DNA from 2 places in the Moraxella ovis genome. Region 2 is predicted to be linked to the other one. Evidence: riboswitches for the same ligand, from Rfam matches in the RefSeq annotation. Region 2 holds a riboswitch; the other holds the start of a gene.
The links. Region 2 has a riboswitch for thiamine pyrophosphate ahead of thiC (phosphomethylpyrimidine synthase ThiC). Riboswitches for the same ligand answer to the same signal wherever they lie in the genome.

Region 1: it holds a riboswitch for thiamine pyrophosphate, as region 2 does, so the genes downstream of both, DYD54_RS00630 (ABC transporter ATP-binding protein) here and thiC (phosphomethylpyrimidine synthase ThiC) in region 2, are expected to answer to the same signal.

What each region holds. Positions count from the first base shown of each region.
Region 1 is NZ_UGPW01000001.1:128,081-136,456, reverse strand. It holds RNA gene rnpB (RNase P RNA component class A) at 1-187, opposite strand, end outside; gene DYD54_RS00650 (YfhL family 4Fe-4S dicluster ferredoxin) at 256-501, opposite strand; gene coaD (pantetheine-phosphate adenylyltransferase) at 502-999, opposite strand; gene DYD54_RS00640 (ABC transporter substrate-binding protein) at 1,138-2,121, opposite strand; gene DYD54_RS00635 (ABC transporter permease) at 2,152-2,895, opposite strand; gene DYD54_RS00630 (ABC transporter ATP-binding protein) at 2,895-3,608, opposite strand; TPP riboswitch at 3,640-3,735, opposite strand; gene nfsA (oxygen-insensitive NADPH nitroreductase) at 3,818-4,600, opposite strand; gene smpB (SsrA-binding protein SmpB) at 4,778-5,245, shown strand; gene DYD54_RS11330 (hypothetical protein) at 5,294-5,473, opposite strand; gene DYD54_RS00615 (EamA family transporter) at 5,457-5,891, opposite strand; gene DYD54_RS00610 (EamA family transporter) at 5,907-6,113, opposite strand; gene DYD54_RS11325 (hypothetical protein) at 6,110-6,280, opposite strand; gene DYD54_RS00605 (Lrp/AsnC family transcriptional regulator) at 6,428-6,895, shown strand; gene DYD54_RS00600 (hypothetical protein) at 6,921-7,496, shown strand; gene DYD54_RS00595 (DMT family transporter) at 7,561-8,376, opposite strand, start outside.
Region 2 is NZ_UGPW01000001.1:8,520-16,895, reverse strand. It holds gene hisH (imidazole glycerol phosphate synthase subunit HisH) at 1-44, opposite strand, end outside; gene hisB (imidazoleglycerol-phosphate dehydratase HisB) at 60-656, opposite strand; gene def (peptide deformylase) at 830-1,342, shown strand; gene DYD54_RS00050 (ABC transporter ATP-binding protein) at 1,387-3,237, opposite strand; gene thiC (phosphomethylpyrimidine synthase ThiC) at 3,357-5,354, opposite strand; TPP riboswitch at 5,450-5,559, opposite strand; gene DYD54_RS00040 (D-amino acid dehydrogenase) at 5,714-6,964, shown strand; gene DYD54_RS00035 (RidA family protein) at 6,992-7,342, shown strand; gene DYD54_RS00030 (valine--pyruvate transaminase) at 7,446-8,376, opposite strand, start outside.

The DNA of each region.
Region 1 (8,376 bases), 120 kb from region 2:
TGAACTGTTGCCAGTCATGCGGTGGGCTCTTACCCCACCCTTTCACCCTTACCTATATAATAGGCGGTCTGCTCTCTGTTGCACTGGTCGTAGGCTTTCGCCCCCTAGCCGTTAGCTAGCACGTCGCCCTATGTAGCCCGGACTTTCCTCCCTCCAAAGTTTGGACGGCGATTGTCTGGTCTGCCAAGATGGCTAGTATATCATAATTTTCTTGGCTTAAGACACAATCTTTGATTGCTTTATAAATTATCCGTATTATCCAGTAATTCGATGAAATTTCGCCAAAAGCTCTTCTTCGCTCTCGGCATGATTTGGGTCTTTTGGAATACAATCTACAGGACAGATATCTACACACTGCGGCGTATCATAATGACCCACGCATTCTGTGCATAAATTCGGGTCGATCACATAGATGTCATCGCCAGCACTGATAGCTTCATTAGGGCAGACAGGTTCGCAGACATCGCAGTTGATGCATTCTTCGGTAATGATTAACGCCATTTAGTTCACCGCAAACTTGTTGGCAAAGCCTGTCAGCACACAAGGCGGAACGAATTTTGAGACATCGCCACCAAGTCGTGCTACTTCACGCACCAATGTAGATGACACAAAGGAATATTCTTGAGATGGCGTCAAAAATACCGCCTCAAAATTCTCATCCAAACTACGATTCATGTTGGCAAGACCAAATTCATATTCAAAATCCGACACCGCGCGCAGACCACGAATGACCGCTTGGGTGTTTTGCTCTATGGCAAAATCCACCAAAAGCCCTTCAAAGCCAACCACCACCACACGTGGATCATCTTTAAACACCGATTCCACCATCGCCACACGCTCATCGAAGCTAAACAGTGGCTTCTTGTGATGGGCGAAAGCAACGGCAATGATCACTTCATCAAACAGTTTCAATGTGCGCTTAACAAGATCGATGTGCCCATTGGTAATGGGATCGAATGTCCCAGGGTATAGGGCTTTTTTTGGGGTGTGTGAGGTCATTGGCTTTTTAAATCTGGCTAAAATAACTGAGTATGCTATCAAATTTTGCTAATTTTTTAAACCTGTTTGTGATTTTAGAATCGCCTTGCTGATTTAAATTAAAAAACGCACCCATTTTGGATGCGTTTTTGATGACCTTTAAGGCAGTTCGATGGCGTATTCGCTGACATTGGGTAGTTTTTTGGTTAGGTTTTGGGCGTACATAAAATCCGCCATGGCTTGATAGCGGTTAACATCCAGCGCTTTTGGGTTATTTGGCAGGTGCGGCAAGGTGTCCGCCCACGCCAGCTTGTTCAGTTTATTATCAAGCTCTTTTGGCTTATAAGCCACGAATAACTGCCATGCTTGATCAGGATTTTGTTTGATAAAATCTGTCGCCTGAGTGATGGCATTCATGAATTTAACCAATTTTTCGTCTTGAATAGCGTTCTTGTTCGCCACAAAAATCAGCTCATCATAGGCGGGCACCCCATGATCCTCTGGATAGAACGCCACGCCTTCGTGTTTTTCGATGTGTAATTGATTAAGCTCAAAATTACGAAACGCACCAATCACGCCATCCGCCTGACCGCTAAGCAAAGAAGGCGAAAGCGACCAGTTTACATTCACCATTTGTACGTCTTTGTCGGTTAAATTGACTGATTGTAGCATGGTCTTTAATAATAGCTCTTCAAACCCACTCACCGAATAGCCGATTTTTTTGCCTTTTAGGTCTTCTAACTTGGTGATGTTGCTGTCTTTTAGAATGACTAAGCTGTTCAGCGGCGTATTAATCACCGTGCCAATGCGCACAAGTGGCAAGCCTTGGGCGATGCTTTGTTGTAGCTGCGGCTGATAATCAACCGCGATATCTGCTTGGTTTGAGGCGACCAGTTTTGGCGGCATGGATGGATCGGCGGGTTCTGTGATTTCAACATCAAGCCCCTGTTCGTCAAAATACCCTTGCTGCTTGGCGATGATGATGGCTGCGTGATTCGGGTTTACGAACCAATCTAGTAGCAATGTTAGCTTTTGAACGTCTTGCGCACTGTCTTTAGCATTTTGTTCTTTTGGTGCACAAGCCGATAAAATCAGCGCAGCGGTGGCGATAAGCGCACCTTTGATAAATTTCGATAAAGTCATAAATTCTCCTTTTTATGGTTAGTTCTGTGATTAACGTACATGGGGTGCCCAAGGGATTAGGCGTTTTAATAAATAATCGCCCAAAAAATACAGACTAAGTGCGATAATGACGAGTACAAATAACGCCACAAACATCAAATCAACCTGCATTCTGGCATTGGCATGCAACATGAGATAACCCAAACCGTGCGATGAGCCGACCCATTCGCCAACCACCGCCCCAATTGGTGCGATCGAGATGGCGATGCGAAGCCCTGATGCTAGGGCAGGTAGCGCAGCGGGCAGTTTAACCTTTAATAGCATCTGCATGGGCGAAATGCGATAAGTTCGAGCAATGTCAAGCCACGCATTCTGAGTCTGGCGCAGCCCATCAAAACACGCTGCCGTGACAGGGAAATAAATAATCATCACCGTCATGACAATCTTCGAGGCGATCCCATATCCAAACCAAAGCACAAGCAATGGCGCGATGGCAAATACAGGAATCGCCTGCGAGATGATCAGTATAGGTAACAGCACCGAGGACAATCTGCGCGACGCACTTAATATCAATGCTGATGCCACACCCAAGGTCGCGCCAATGCCAAGCCCAAACAAAATCTCAATCAGCGTAATTCTGGCGTGCTCCCAGATAAGCTCATGATGCACTAAGAATGATTCATAGACCGCCAAAGGACTTGGTAGAATGTAGTGCGGTAACTGACCAAGCGACACGATCACCTGCCAAATCAATAACAAAACCAAGGTAATCAAAGGTATCTTGAGCCATCGCATCAGACAATCTCCCCAAGCTCGGCAAGGAGCCGTGCATGTAGCTCACCAAATGCGCTATGAGTGAGTGCCCTAATGGGTCTATCATCTGGCGTGATTTTTAGGGATATGGTGGCGGGCTGGTGTTTTAGGACATAAATATCATCACTAAGTCGAAGAACTTCTTGGGGATCGTGAGTGATAAGTAGGACGGTTTTGTCTTGTAGCAATTCATACGCCAAAGCCTGTAATTCATGGCGTGTCACGGCATCTAATGCAGAAAACGGCTCATCCATCAGCACTAGATCGGCATCCATCATGAGCGTGCGCGCCAATGCAACACGCTGTCTTTGGCCGCCTGAGAGTTCGTGGACTTTTTTATGAGTGTGATCGCTCATCTTTACTTGGGTGAGTAGTTGCAGTGCTTTGGCGTGTGTCTTGGGGGATTTGCGACCTGATAGGTGCGCATAGAGCTGTACATTATCGATGATTGCTAGCCAAGGATACAGCGCATCGTGCTGAGCCATGTAGGCGATATTGGCATCGTCTAGGAAGCTAACTTCTCCCTGATAGCCTTTCTCCAGTCCTGCGATGATGCGCAGCAAGGTGGATTTGCCCACACCCGAGCCACCCAATAGACTGCTAAAGCGACCTTTGGGCAATTGAAAATTAAAATCATGAAAAATCTGCTGCTCGCCGAATCTTAGCGACAGACCGTCTATGCTAACGTGGTGCATACGCCCTCTAGCATGACAGTAGAAATGATGGGGTGGGCATGGTTTAGTTTCCTACGACAGTATTAACTGAATCAGGTTCACGGGTGTTATCTCAGCCATCACAAGGACAGCACCCCGACTAAAAATTCAAAAAATTATAACGTATTCGCGTCAATATTGTAAAGCCTTTCGCGCCTGCAATGTGGAACGAAAGGCTTGAATGCTAAAGGTTAGCGCTTAGCAAAACCTTGCTTTTGTAGGTATTCTAGCATGAAGGGACGCACTTCACCGCCGAAGGTTTGGGCGATTTGAGCACGCCAGTCTAGATCAAGCTTGCGCCCTTGGTAATATTCACGCACTTGTTCGTTGTACGCATTTAGGGAGGCTTCATCAGCTTCTTGGTAGGCGTCGGTAGAGACAAGCACGTCTAGCGGCAGACGTGGGCGCTGTGATTGGTTAATCTTAGACTCCCAATCGGGATGACCTAAGCACAGGCCGAATAATGGCACGACGTGTTTAGGGCAGCCTAAGATCTCGCCTGCTCGCTCGATATCATTACGAAGAGAGCCGATAAATACGCCGCCCAAGCCAAGACTCTCGGCCGCAGCCAGTACGTTTTGCGCCATGAGCGCGGCATCGATCGCACCAATTAGCGTCACCTCTGTCCAGTCAGTCTGCACATCCGCCAGCTGGTTATGGCGCTTAGCATCCATACAAAAAATCAGATACTCAGCACAAGACTCCACATAGCCATGACCCAAACGCTCGCCATTGGCAAACGCTTCATTATAATCCGCCTCGCTCATGTTGCATGAGATCTGACGCAGCTGGGTACGCTTAGCGCCATCAACCACACGAATGATGCTCGTCGCCTGCAAAAAGCTGGACGTCGATACCGCACGCCCCGCTTCCAAGATCGCCTGCAGCATCTCATTAGAGATCGGTTCGCCTGTGTATTTACGCACAGAGCGGTGGTTCAATAAAGTCTCAATGGTAGGAGCGCTATTTAGCATGGTTGTTCCTTGTGTAGATAATATGGATAAATCATGTTCATGGTATCAATTATCGCCCTTAAAGGCAAATCGATTTCGCAAAAATTGCCAATTAGGCAAATTAACAGATGCGCTACTTTATCGGCTGTCATAATTTGTTATAATACCAAGCATTATATAAAAATAGGACAACAACTCATGGCAAAAAAACCAAGCAATCAAATCTGCGCCAACAAAAAAGCACGCCACGAATATTTTATCGAAGAGACCTTTGAAGCTGGTCTTGCCCTGGAGGGCTGGGAAGTCAAAGCAATCCGCGCAGGCAAAATGGCGATCACTGACGCTTACGTCATTTTCAAAAATGGCGAAGCTTTCTTGTTCGGTGCGCACATTCAACCGCTTTTGACCAGCTCAACGCACATCAATCCAGACAACATTCGCACGCGCAAATTACTTCTTAATCGCCGTGAGATTGACAAATTATTCGGCATGGTCAACCAAAAAGGCTATGCGGTCGTGGCATTATCTTGCTACTGGAAATCTTCACGCGTCAAATGCGAAATCGCCCTAGCTAAAGGTAAAAAACTCCACGACAAGCGCGCCACCCTAAAAGAACGCGATTGGCAAATGGATAAAAAACGCGGGTTCAAGGCGGATTTGCGATAATTCCCATCGTCAAAATAAAAAGGTCAATGTAATATTGACCTTTTTATTTTATTGGCTTGATGCTGATTCACCTTTATTCTTGCGATACGAGACGATGCCTTGTAACACCAAGCACAAAATTCCCGCCCAGATCAGCCCATAGCTGCCCAGCATGTCCATCGTAAATATTCCGCCAAGCACTGTCACCGCAAGCAAGAACAACAGCGCATGCTCAATATATCCCATCAAGCCGAACAGGCTGACAGGCAGTAGACGATTCGCCTCCAAGATGCGACTGTAGCGCAAGGATACTCACCACGCCAAGACCCACGACTTTAAGGAGTAGCCAACCATCCGTTAACACCACCTTGACCGTATCCATGTCAGTCATGACAAGCCAAATCAAGCACAAGGGCGCAATGATGAGCGCATCGATGAACAGACCTGTCACGGCGCGCACCTTCTGAATGCGGCGCATGATGTAGTAAATCGGATAAGTGCCGCACACCCAAAACGTCGCCCAGCTAAGCTCGCCTGTGCGCATGATCTCCGCTGCTATACCCATACCCGCCAAGGCAACCGTAATCCACTGCACCTTGCTAAGCTTTTCTTTGAATAACACACAGCCGAGCAGCACCATCGTCAATGGAAAAAGAAAATAACCCATCGCCGTCTGCACTCCTTAATCGTTCAATGGCGCCCACATAAAGAGCCACAGCTGACTGGCAAAAATCGGTGTTGGCAACAACAGCCAAAACCAGGACTTTACAGCTTTGATGGCTTTTAGATCATTGATGATGGTTTTTGATTGCCCACCAACCACCAAAAACACCAACAAACAGCCCAAAATCATCGTCATGCGCCACAAGAACACGCTCGTACCGGTCAAAGGTGACAGCCATTTGCCATAAGTGTACAGTACAGCACACCAAATAACAAGTTAGCGAGCACGACAAGCGTAATTCCCCACATGAATTGTCGGCGCGCCCGAGCTTTGGCGGTGTCTTGTGGGGCGATAAGTACACTAGAATTGGTTACAGAAATGTTCGCATTCATGATATTTGTCTATTCAAATAATTTTCACACATTTTAAATAAAAATCATGAGAATAAAGCACGAACAAAGTTAATTATTTAGTTTTATTTTGCATATAATAGGTAATTTTGATAAAATTTCTCATAATTAACTAAATCATGCAACCTAATGACACACGCAATTGATGACACCGATAAAATCATCCTAAATCTCCTACAAGATGATGCGACACTCCCGCTAAAGAGCGTCGCCGAACGAGCGGGTATCTCTATCGCTACAGCACAGCGACGCATCAGCACGCTCATCGATCAACAAATCATCGCCAAGCAGGTCGCCATCATCGACCCCACCAAGGTCGGCTATACGCTCACGGTGCTGGTGATGATCAAGATGGCAACGTCGAGCGTATCCATGCAGCAACGGTTTGAGCGGGTTATGGCGTCCGAGCCACAGGTGATGATGTGTTATGAGATCTCAGGTGATTATGACTTTGTGCTGATGGTGAATAGCCAAAACATGCAAGACTATCACGCTTTTACACGCCGCCTATTGACCAGCGAAAATAACGTCAATCACTTTAACAGTCAATTTGTGATGAATTTTATTAAATCTGGCATCAAAATTACGCTAAAATAGGCATTATTTTTTTAAAAGGTTACTCATGAAATCCCCCATCCTAACGCTTGCACTGTCTGCTTGCCTGCTCATCGGCTGCTCTAAGCCTGCTGAGCCTACCCAATCCAGCGACAGCGCAGACACTGCCGATAATATCGAATCGCACAACCCACACAGCATTGAAGCACTTACCGACACCCTAAAAGCTGATGGCGTCGATATTGACAGTCCCGAGATTCAGCCAATCATCACCGCCGATGGTAAAATCCAGATCAACTGGGAGCTCATCGACACCAACACCCAAAAGGCCGACATCAATAGCTATCAATACCCCATCGACATTGGCAGTCAAGCGGTGCAAAACTATGCCAAAGCCTACAACATCAGCGATCAACAAGCCCAGCACAGCATCGTCGTTAGCATGGCAGCACCCGAAGCACTGGGCAAGATTCTCGATCAGTTAGAAGACGGCTATAAAGGCCATGAACTCACCGATGGCGCAGACATGAAGCTCATCATTCACACCAAGGATAATGTCGTCGCTGACAAGCATGAATACGTCTTTGCGGACAAGTTTGGGGAAGGCCTGGTATTGCCGATCGAGATTCGCCCTGCCAAATAAGACAACCAAATAAAAAAGGATTGAACATGACATTCAATCCTTTTTTATTTTAGCTAAATGTTAATCAATTTTTTGCCTTTAATGAGCCTAGATAAATGGCAAACATCACCAAAAACGCACCGCCCCATTGCAGCCCACTGATCGCCTTATGCAGCCAAAAATAATCAATCAGCAGTGCCGCCACAGGCTCTGACAGCAAGAGCAGACCTGTCAGCGACAAGGCAAGCTTAGGAATAGAATAAGCAATAAGCCCCCACGCCATGCACTGCATGACCGCACCGTACACGAACACCCAGCCCCATTCACTCATGGTGGTAGGCATGATCTGCCCCCAATTCCACAAGAGCATCATCGGCAGCATCGTCAGCGCACCGCCTGCACCCACGATGGTCATCATCGGCAAGATCGGCACACGAACGACTTCATGGGTGCGCCGAATATACGCCATGGAGATCGCCAAGAATGCTCCAGAGGCAATCCCAGAGACAAAGCCCCACAGCGCAGCATCATTGTGCGCAAACTCAGGGCTGGCGATGAGTGCCACTCCAACCGATGCCATCACAAGACTCAAAAGCTGCATCTTGGTCTGACGCTCACCAAACCACAAAAACGCAATGAATGCCAAAAAGAAAATCTGCAAGCTGTTTAATAAAGTAGAAATACCCGGTCCGACCGCATAAATACTCTCATGCCACAGCGCCAAATCAAAACCAAGTGCAGCCCCTGATATCAGCGCAAATCCAATGGCTTTTTTATTGGTGGGGAAATGCTGACCAAAAATCTTCGCAAGCACCAAAAAAATCCCTGTCGATATGAGCAACCGCCAAAATGCCATGGCATACGCACCGACCGTCTCAATGTGTGCGACGATCAAGCTACC
Region 2 (8,376 bases):
GAATATAAATTGCCGACGCCATAATCCAATAATGCAATTTTCATAATACAATCAAAACCTTATAGTACATTCTTCGTCGATGGTAGCACACCGCCTGCGCGCTCATCGATCTCACACGCCATACGCAGTGCACGCGCCAACGCCTTAAATACACTCTCAATCTGATGGTGGCTGTTTTTGCCTTTTAGGTTGTCGATGTGCAGCGTGATGGCAGCATTATTCACCAGTCCATAAAAGAATTCGCTGAACAAATCCACATCAAGCTTACCCACATATGCGCGCGTAAATGGCACGTCCATGTGAAGGCTTGGGCGACCTGAGATGTCCACCACCACACGGCTTAGGCTCTCATCAAGCGGCGCATAAAAATGCCCATAACGGCGGATGCCTTTTTTGTCGCCAAGTGCAATCTTTAGCGCCTGACCAAGCGCAATACCAACATCTTCAACACTGTGATGATCATCAATGTACGTATCGCCCGTACATTTGATCTCAAGGTCGAACAGTCCATGACGTGTAATCTGATCAAGCATATGATCCAAAAATGGCACGCCTGTGTCAAGCTTGCTGATGCCAGTGCCATCAATATTAATAGAAACAAAAATCTGTGTCTCGGCAGTATTTCGGCTAATCTGTGCGATACGTGGGGCGGTCATGGCTTCTCCTTGGGTTTAGCGCAGCGATTCAAAGACAAAAACACCATTTTACACAAAATTTGGTTGCTTTTGGGGAAATTTTGGCAAAAAGCCGCCCTATTTTGCATAAATTTTGCCATTAAAAGGGCTTTGAATTATAATGGTGATAAATTTAACAAAATTATGAGAAATTTATGGCAATTTTACCAATTTTGCATTATCCAGATCCACGCCTGCGCACCGTCGCCAAAGAAGTGGAAGTGATTGACAACACCATCAAAACGCTCATCGAAGACATGTTCGAGACCATGTACGACGCTCGTGGCATCGGGCTGGCTGCCACCCAGGTGGACAGACATGTTCAGGTGGTGGTCATGGATCTAGCCAAAGAAGGTGAAGAGCCACAGCCTAAAGTATATATCAATCCTAAGGTAACACCACTAACCGAAGAGCTGGCACCCTACCAAGAAGGCTGTCTGTCCATTCCTGAGGTCTATGACACCGTGGAGCGTCCTGCTCGCGTGCGCATCGAGGCCAAAGATGAGAATGGGGAAGATTTTAGTGTGGAGGCGGATGGTCTTTTGGCGGTGTGCATTCAGCACGAATTAGACCACCTAAAAGGCATCGTATTCGTTGATTATCTATCACGTCTCAAGCAAGACCGCGCTCGCGATAAAGTGCGCAAAGTCATCGCCAAAAAAGGCTAAAACACGCCAAATAAAAACCCCAAGCTCATCACTTGGGGTTTTTGTTATTCGTCCATCTCACCTAAGAAGCCGCCAGACTGTCTCGCCCACAGGTGCGCGTACACGCCACCTTTGACGATGAGCTCATCATGGCTGCCGATCTCAATGATCTGACCTTTGTCCATGACCACAAGCTTGTCAAGACTTGCGATGGTAGATAGACGGTGTGCGATGGCGATGACCGTCTTACCAGACATCATGTCATCTAGGCTTTGGGTGATGGCGAATTCCACTTCACTGTCTAGTGCAGAAGTTGCCTCATCAAGCAGTAGAATTGGCGCATTTTTTAGCATGACGCGCGCGATGGCGATACGCTGACGCTGACCACCTGAGAGCTTCACACCACGCTCACCCACCTGCGTATCAAGTCCCACATTACCATGCTTATCCTGCAATGTCTGAATAAAATCCCACGCATGTGCGGCTTTGGCAGCGGCGATGATCTCTTCATCTGTGGCGTTCGGCTTGCCATAAGCGATGTTCTCACGCACGGTACGATGTAGCAGCGCAGTATCTTGAGTGACCATGCCGATGTTTTGGCGAAGAGAGTTCTGAGTTATGCGCTTAATGTCCTGACCATCGATACGGATTTTACCGCCATCAACATCATAAAATCTAAGCAGTAGATTCACAAGCGTAGATTTACCCGCACCACTTCGACCAACCAGACCAACTTTTTCGCCTGCTTTGATGGATAAATTAAACTGCTCTAACAGCTTGATTGGCGAATCTGCTTTACCATAATTAAAAGACACATCATCAAAGACAATACTGCCTTCGGTCACGACAAGCTCAGTTGCATCCGCATCATCAACGATGGCGTGCTGTGTGGTCAGCGTACTCATGCCATCTTGGACTGTGCCGATGTGCTCAAATAAACTTGCCATCTCCCACATGATCCATTGAATCATGCCTTTTAATCTAAGCGCGATGCCCGAGGCAATGGCGATCGCACCCACAGTAACCTCGCCTGCCATCCACAGATACACGCCAATCGCGGTACTACCAACGATCATGATGAGTGAGATGGTCTCGGTCGTCGTGCCCAACAGCGACACCCAGCGCATCTGTGCATGCACGGTCGTCATGAATTCACTCATGGCAGATTTGGCATAGCCAAGTTCACGGTTTGAGTGACTAAACAGCTTCACCGCACTGATGTTAGCATAAGCATCTGTCACACGGCCTGTCATCAGTGCACGAGCATCGGCTTGATCACTGGCGGTTTTTCTAAGTCTTGGTAAGAAAAATTTCATCACCACTACAACCGTAATTAGCCACAGACCAAATGGCACAAATAACCAAAAATCAAGTCCAAGCAAAATCACGCCACTGGTAATAAGATATGCCGACACAAAAGACACCATCTCCGCCATCGTCATGATCGTATCACGTACACCCAGCGCCGTTTGCATGACCTTAGCAGAGACACGCCCAGAAAACTCATCATGATAAAACTGCATCGACTGTCCCAGCATGTGCTTATGGAACCACCAACGAAGTCGCATTGGCAGAACGCCTTGAAGCACTTGAAAGCGAATCAAATTACCAAAAAATTCTGCAAAAATCGACAAGACGCACAAACCCAAAATCATCATGATGGTCTGTCCTTTTTCTTGCCAAAGCGTGCTTGGTGTGTAGATGGTTAGCCAATCAACCACGTCCCCCGCCCAGGCAAAGAGCAACGAACCAAACACCCCAAGCAGTACTGACAGCACAATACGGACAAAAATCCAACCACGCGCACCCTCAGTGCATGCCCACAGGAACGACAACAATTTACCACGAGTCATCACAGGCATGGGACTGCTTGGATAAGGGTCAATCTTGCGTTCAAAATAAGAAAATAAAGACATGCTACTCACAATTATTATAAAAATTTGCTTATTATAGCAGATTTTGAGGGTGCTTTTTGATGGGTAAATTTTTGATACAGAATAAAAAACCACACCATGGGTGCGGTTTTTGATTGAATTTACAATGGATGATAGAGCTTGGCGCCTGTCTCGTGGTATTTTTGGCGCATCTCATCAAAGCCCGCCTGCTGTTCATACTCCAGACCTTTGGCGTACTCCCTAACGTTTTGCGTGATTTTCATGGAACAAAACTTCGGGCCACACATAGAACAAAAATGAGCCGATTTATGGGCTTCTTTTGGCATGGTCTCATCGTGCATTGCCCTTGCCGTGTCAGGGTCTAGGGCAAGGTTAAATTGGTCTTCCCAACGAAACTCAAACCGTGCCTTAGACAAGGCATTATCACGCACTTGGGCGAGTGGGTGTCCTTTGGCAAGGTCGGCGGCGTGAGCGGCGATTTTGTAAGTGATGATACCGTCTTTTACGTCCTTTTTGTTGGGCAAACCCAAATGCTCCTTTGGCGTAACATAGCACAGCATTGCCGTACCATACCACCCAATCATCGCTGCCCCTATCGCACTCGTGATATGGTCATAGCCAGGGGCAATGTCAGTCGTCAAAGGCCCTAGCGTATAAAATGGGGCTTCGTGGCAATGTTCTAACTGCACATCCATATTTTCTTTAATCATGTGCATCGGAACGTGTCCGGGTCCTTCTATCATCACTTGTACGTCATGCACCCACGCACGTTTGGTTAGCTCGCCAAGCGTTTTTAATTCGCTAAATTGAGCTTCATCATTGGCATCTTGGATACAGCCCGGTCTTAGTCCATCGCCCAAACTAAACGCCACGTCATAGGCTTTGGCAATTTCACAAATCTCATCAAAATGCTCATAAATAAAATTCTCCTTGTGATGAGCCAAGCACCACTGTGCCATGATTGACCCACCCCGAGAGACAATGCCCGTCAAGCGATTGGCGGTGAGTGGCACATAACGAAGTAGCACCCCTGCATGAATGGTAAAATAATCCACGCCCTGCTCTGCCTGCTCAATGAGCGTATCCTTAAAAATCTCCCACGTCAAATCCTCCGCCACGCCATTTACCTTTTCCAACGCCTGATAAATCGGCACCGTCCCAATCGGCACAGGGCTGTTGCGGATAATCCATTCTCGTGTTTCGTGGATATTTTTGCCTGTGGACAAATCCATAATCGTATCCGCCCCCCAACGTGTCGCCCACGTCATCTTCGCCACTTCTTCATCAATGGACGAGCCTAGGGCGGAGTTGCCGATATTGGCGTTAATTTTCACCAAAAAATTTCGCCCAATAATCATCGGCTCGCTCTCTGGGTGATTGATATTGCAAGGAATAATCGCTCGCCCTTCTGCCACTTCCTTACGCACAAATTCAGGGGTAATCTCACGCACTTTTGCCCCAAAATTTTGCCCCTGATGTTGGCGTAAATCCACGCCATCACGCTGTTTGCCATTTTCACGAATGGCGATGTACTCCATCTCAGGCGTGATAATGCCTTGCCTGGCGTAGTGCATTTGGGTAACGTTTTTGCCACGCTTGGCTCGTCTAGGTCTGGCAATGTGAGCAAAACGAATGTCCGCCGTGCGAATGTCGTTAAGCCGTGCCTTACCAAAATCCGATGTCAAACCGTCCAAAACATCCGTGTCATCACGCTCGGCAATCCAAGCCTCACGCAGTTTGGGCAAGCCTTGATTTAGGTCAATGTGAACGCTCGGGTCGGTATAAACACCTGATGTGTCATACACCAAAATCGGCTCGTTCTTCTCAAAACCATCCTGTTTGCCATTTTGGCTAAGACCTATGGGCGTGTCGGTGAGCGTAATCTCACGAAACGGCACACGAATGTTGGCTTGTGAGCCTTGTACATAGACCTTTTTGGACGCAGGTAGAATGCGAGTTAAATCTTTGGCGTCTTGTTCACAACCTGCGAACTTGGCTTGCTCTACTTCGTCAAACTCACTCGTAGTACTATTTGTACAACTTCGCTCGTTTTTCTCATATATCCAGCCAATTTCTGTGGTTGTGGTATCTTGTGGGGAATGGGTGTGGGGTTGATTTGCGATTTGGCTCATCATAATATCCTTTTTAAATGGCTAATAAACAAATCAAGCCATCAAAAATCTTATGATGAAAAAGAATTATCGATATAAATCAATAATATACAGAATTTTTAAGATTTTGAAAACTTGATTTCCTACGGCGGTACGAACCGCATCAGGTTCAACGGATTTTGTGGCATAACCACAATCTCGGCAACTTTGGGTTGCACTCCGTCAAGTTGATAACATTATAACACAGCTTTTATCCAGGCAAAGCAAAACATCTTTTGACATCGTCATAAAATATTTTGATACCTCATAAATGCCGCTTGTTATTCATTCAAGCGATTGTTATCATAAGCGATTGTTTATATCATTACCTTCAAGGACAGTCAGTTATGAAAGCAATCGTACTTGGCGGCGGCGTCATTGGCGTAACGTCAGCGTATTATCTTGCTAAATTGGGCGTAGATGTCACCGTCATCGAACGCCAAAATGATGTCGCCGAAGAGACCAGTTTTGGTAACGCGGGTCAAATCTCCCCTGGTTATTCAACCCCTTGGGCAGCCCCAGGCATCCCACTAAAAGCCGCCAAATGGCTACTTCAAAAACACGCACCCTTTGCCATCAGTCCCGATGGGTCCCTTTGGCAGGCGCAGTGGGCAGCCAAGATGTTCGCCAACTGTAACGCCGATCGCTACGCCCTTAACAAAGAACGCATGATGCGTGTCGCGGAATACAGCCGTGATTGCCTACAAAATCTGCGCCAAGAGACAGGCATTCAATACGAAGACCGCACCAAAGGCACATTACAATTATTCCGAAAACAAGCTCAGCTGGATGTGGTGGGTCGTGACATTGAAGTTCTAAAAGAATGTGGCGTGGCTTACGAACTGCTTGGCCGCGATGAGCTAGCCCGAGTCGAACCTGCCCTGGCTCACGCCAAGGACAAACTTGTAGGCGGACTTCGACTGCCCAATGACGAAACGGGCGATTGTAACTTATTCACTAAAAGACTCGCCGCACTCGCCAAAGATCTAGGGGTAAAATTCTTATTTAATAAAACCGTGCAACAAATTCAGCATGATGGTAATGCCATCACAGGTGTTCTGGCTGATGGCGAGCTACTTACCGCTGATCATTATGTGCTGGCCTTTGGCAGTTATTCGCGTGACATTGCCAAGCCTTTGGCGCTTAATTTACCTGTTTATCCCGTCAAAGGCTATTCTCTGACTGTGCCCATTATCGATCCTGATAATGCGCCCGTCTCGACCGTGTTAGATGAGACCTTTAAGATTGCCATCACGCGTTTTGATGATCGTATTCGTGTGGGCGGCATGGCAGAATTAAGCGGTTTTAATCTAAAGTTAAATCCCGCTCGCCGAGCCACGCTTGAGATGGTTACACGTGATTTATTCACAGGTGGCGACTTACCGAATGCGACTTTCTGGATGGGTCTTCGCCCCATGACACCAGACGGCACACCAATCATCGGAGAGACCAAATTCAATAACCTATTCATCAATACAGGGCATGGCACACTCGGCTGGACCATGGCGTGCGGTTCTGGGAAATTAATTGCGGACATCATCACCAAGCGCGCGCCAGACATCAGCCTTGATGGGTTGTCGTTGGCACGGTATCATTAATCATCCAAGCACCACTAAGGAATCATCATGGCTAACATCATCAAACTAGACAGTAACGACACCCTAAGCGAGATCGCCATCCATAATGGCGTGGTATATTTGGCAGGTCAAGTACCCAATGGCGATAGCCTAGACATCAAAGGTCAGTCTAGAGAAGTATTCGCCAACATCGATGCCGCGCTGGCCAAGGCAGGCTCTGACAAATCAAAAATCCTATCTGCACAGGTTTTTATCACTGATTTGGCGAATTTTGATGCATTTAACAGCGAATGGAATCAATGGGTCAAAGACATCACACCGCCTACACGCGCCACCGTAGAAGCCAAATTGGTTAATCCAAACTGGCTGGTTGAAATCATGGTTGTCGCTGCGATTTAACCTTTATCACACCAAAATCTCCAATGCGCTGGCACTGGGGATTTTTTAATACAAAACCAATTCATCAAGTCGTGACTTTATCTGACAAATTGATCAGGGCAGTTCAGCCTTGATACAATTCACGCACCATGCGTCCGATTGTGGTAATGCCTTTTTGGAGTGTCTCGTCATTTTGAGCGATAGACAGTCTGATGCATTGATGCGCGTGCGGATAATTGTCAGTATTAACACCCACAAAGAAATGCTCACTGGGTATGATTAGCGTACCTTGATCTTTTAAGATTTGATAAAGCTCGGTTGTGCTGATGGGTAATTCATCAAACCATATCCATAAGAATATCGCACCTTCTGGCTTATGAATCTTCACTGGCAAATCGGCGAATTGTTCTTTTAGGAGCCTTACCGCCAGTGCTGATTGTTTTTTATAGAAAGGTTGGATGTGGTTATCCGCCAGATCAATAATGCGGTCATCAGCAAATAATGGCGTGGCAATCGTCGCCCCGAACCGTACTGGAGACAGATTGACAATGGCATTCATCGCGCTTACCGCACGAATTACCTGCGGACTGGCAACGATGATGCCCGTTCTAGCACCAGGCAAGCCAATCTTCGACAAACTAAAACATAAAATCGTCTGCTCATCCCAGCTTAGCGTAGTGTCTGCATGGATGATGTTAGGAAACGGCATGCCGTAGGCGTTATCAATGATGAGCGGGATGTCGTATTTCCTGGCAATCTTATCTAGGCGTGCCATCTCATCGTCGGCGAGTACGTTACCTGTCGGGTTGGTTGGTCGCGAACAGCAAATCGCACCGATCTTACCCTCTGCCAAGTCAGGTAAGCTCTCCAATGCATCAAAATCAACACGGTATTTAAAAAACCCGTCTTCACCTTCGTGCGTCACCTCTTCAATGATGGGCGGTACCGCCACGAAGTGCGTGCCTTCGACATGAGCATCGGCATACCCGACATACTCAGGAGCAAGCGGCAATAGAATAGATTTTTCACTGTCGCCAAATTTGCCAGAGAATAGA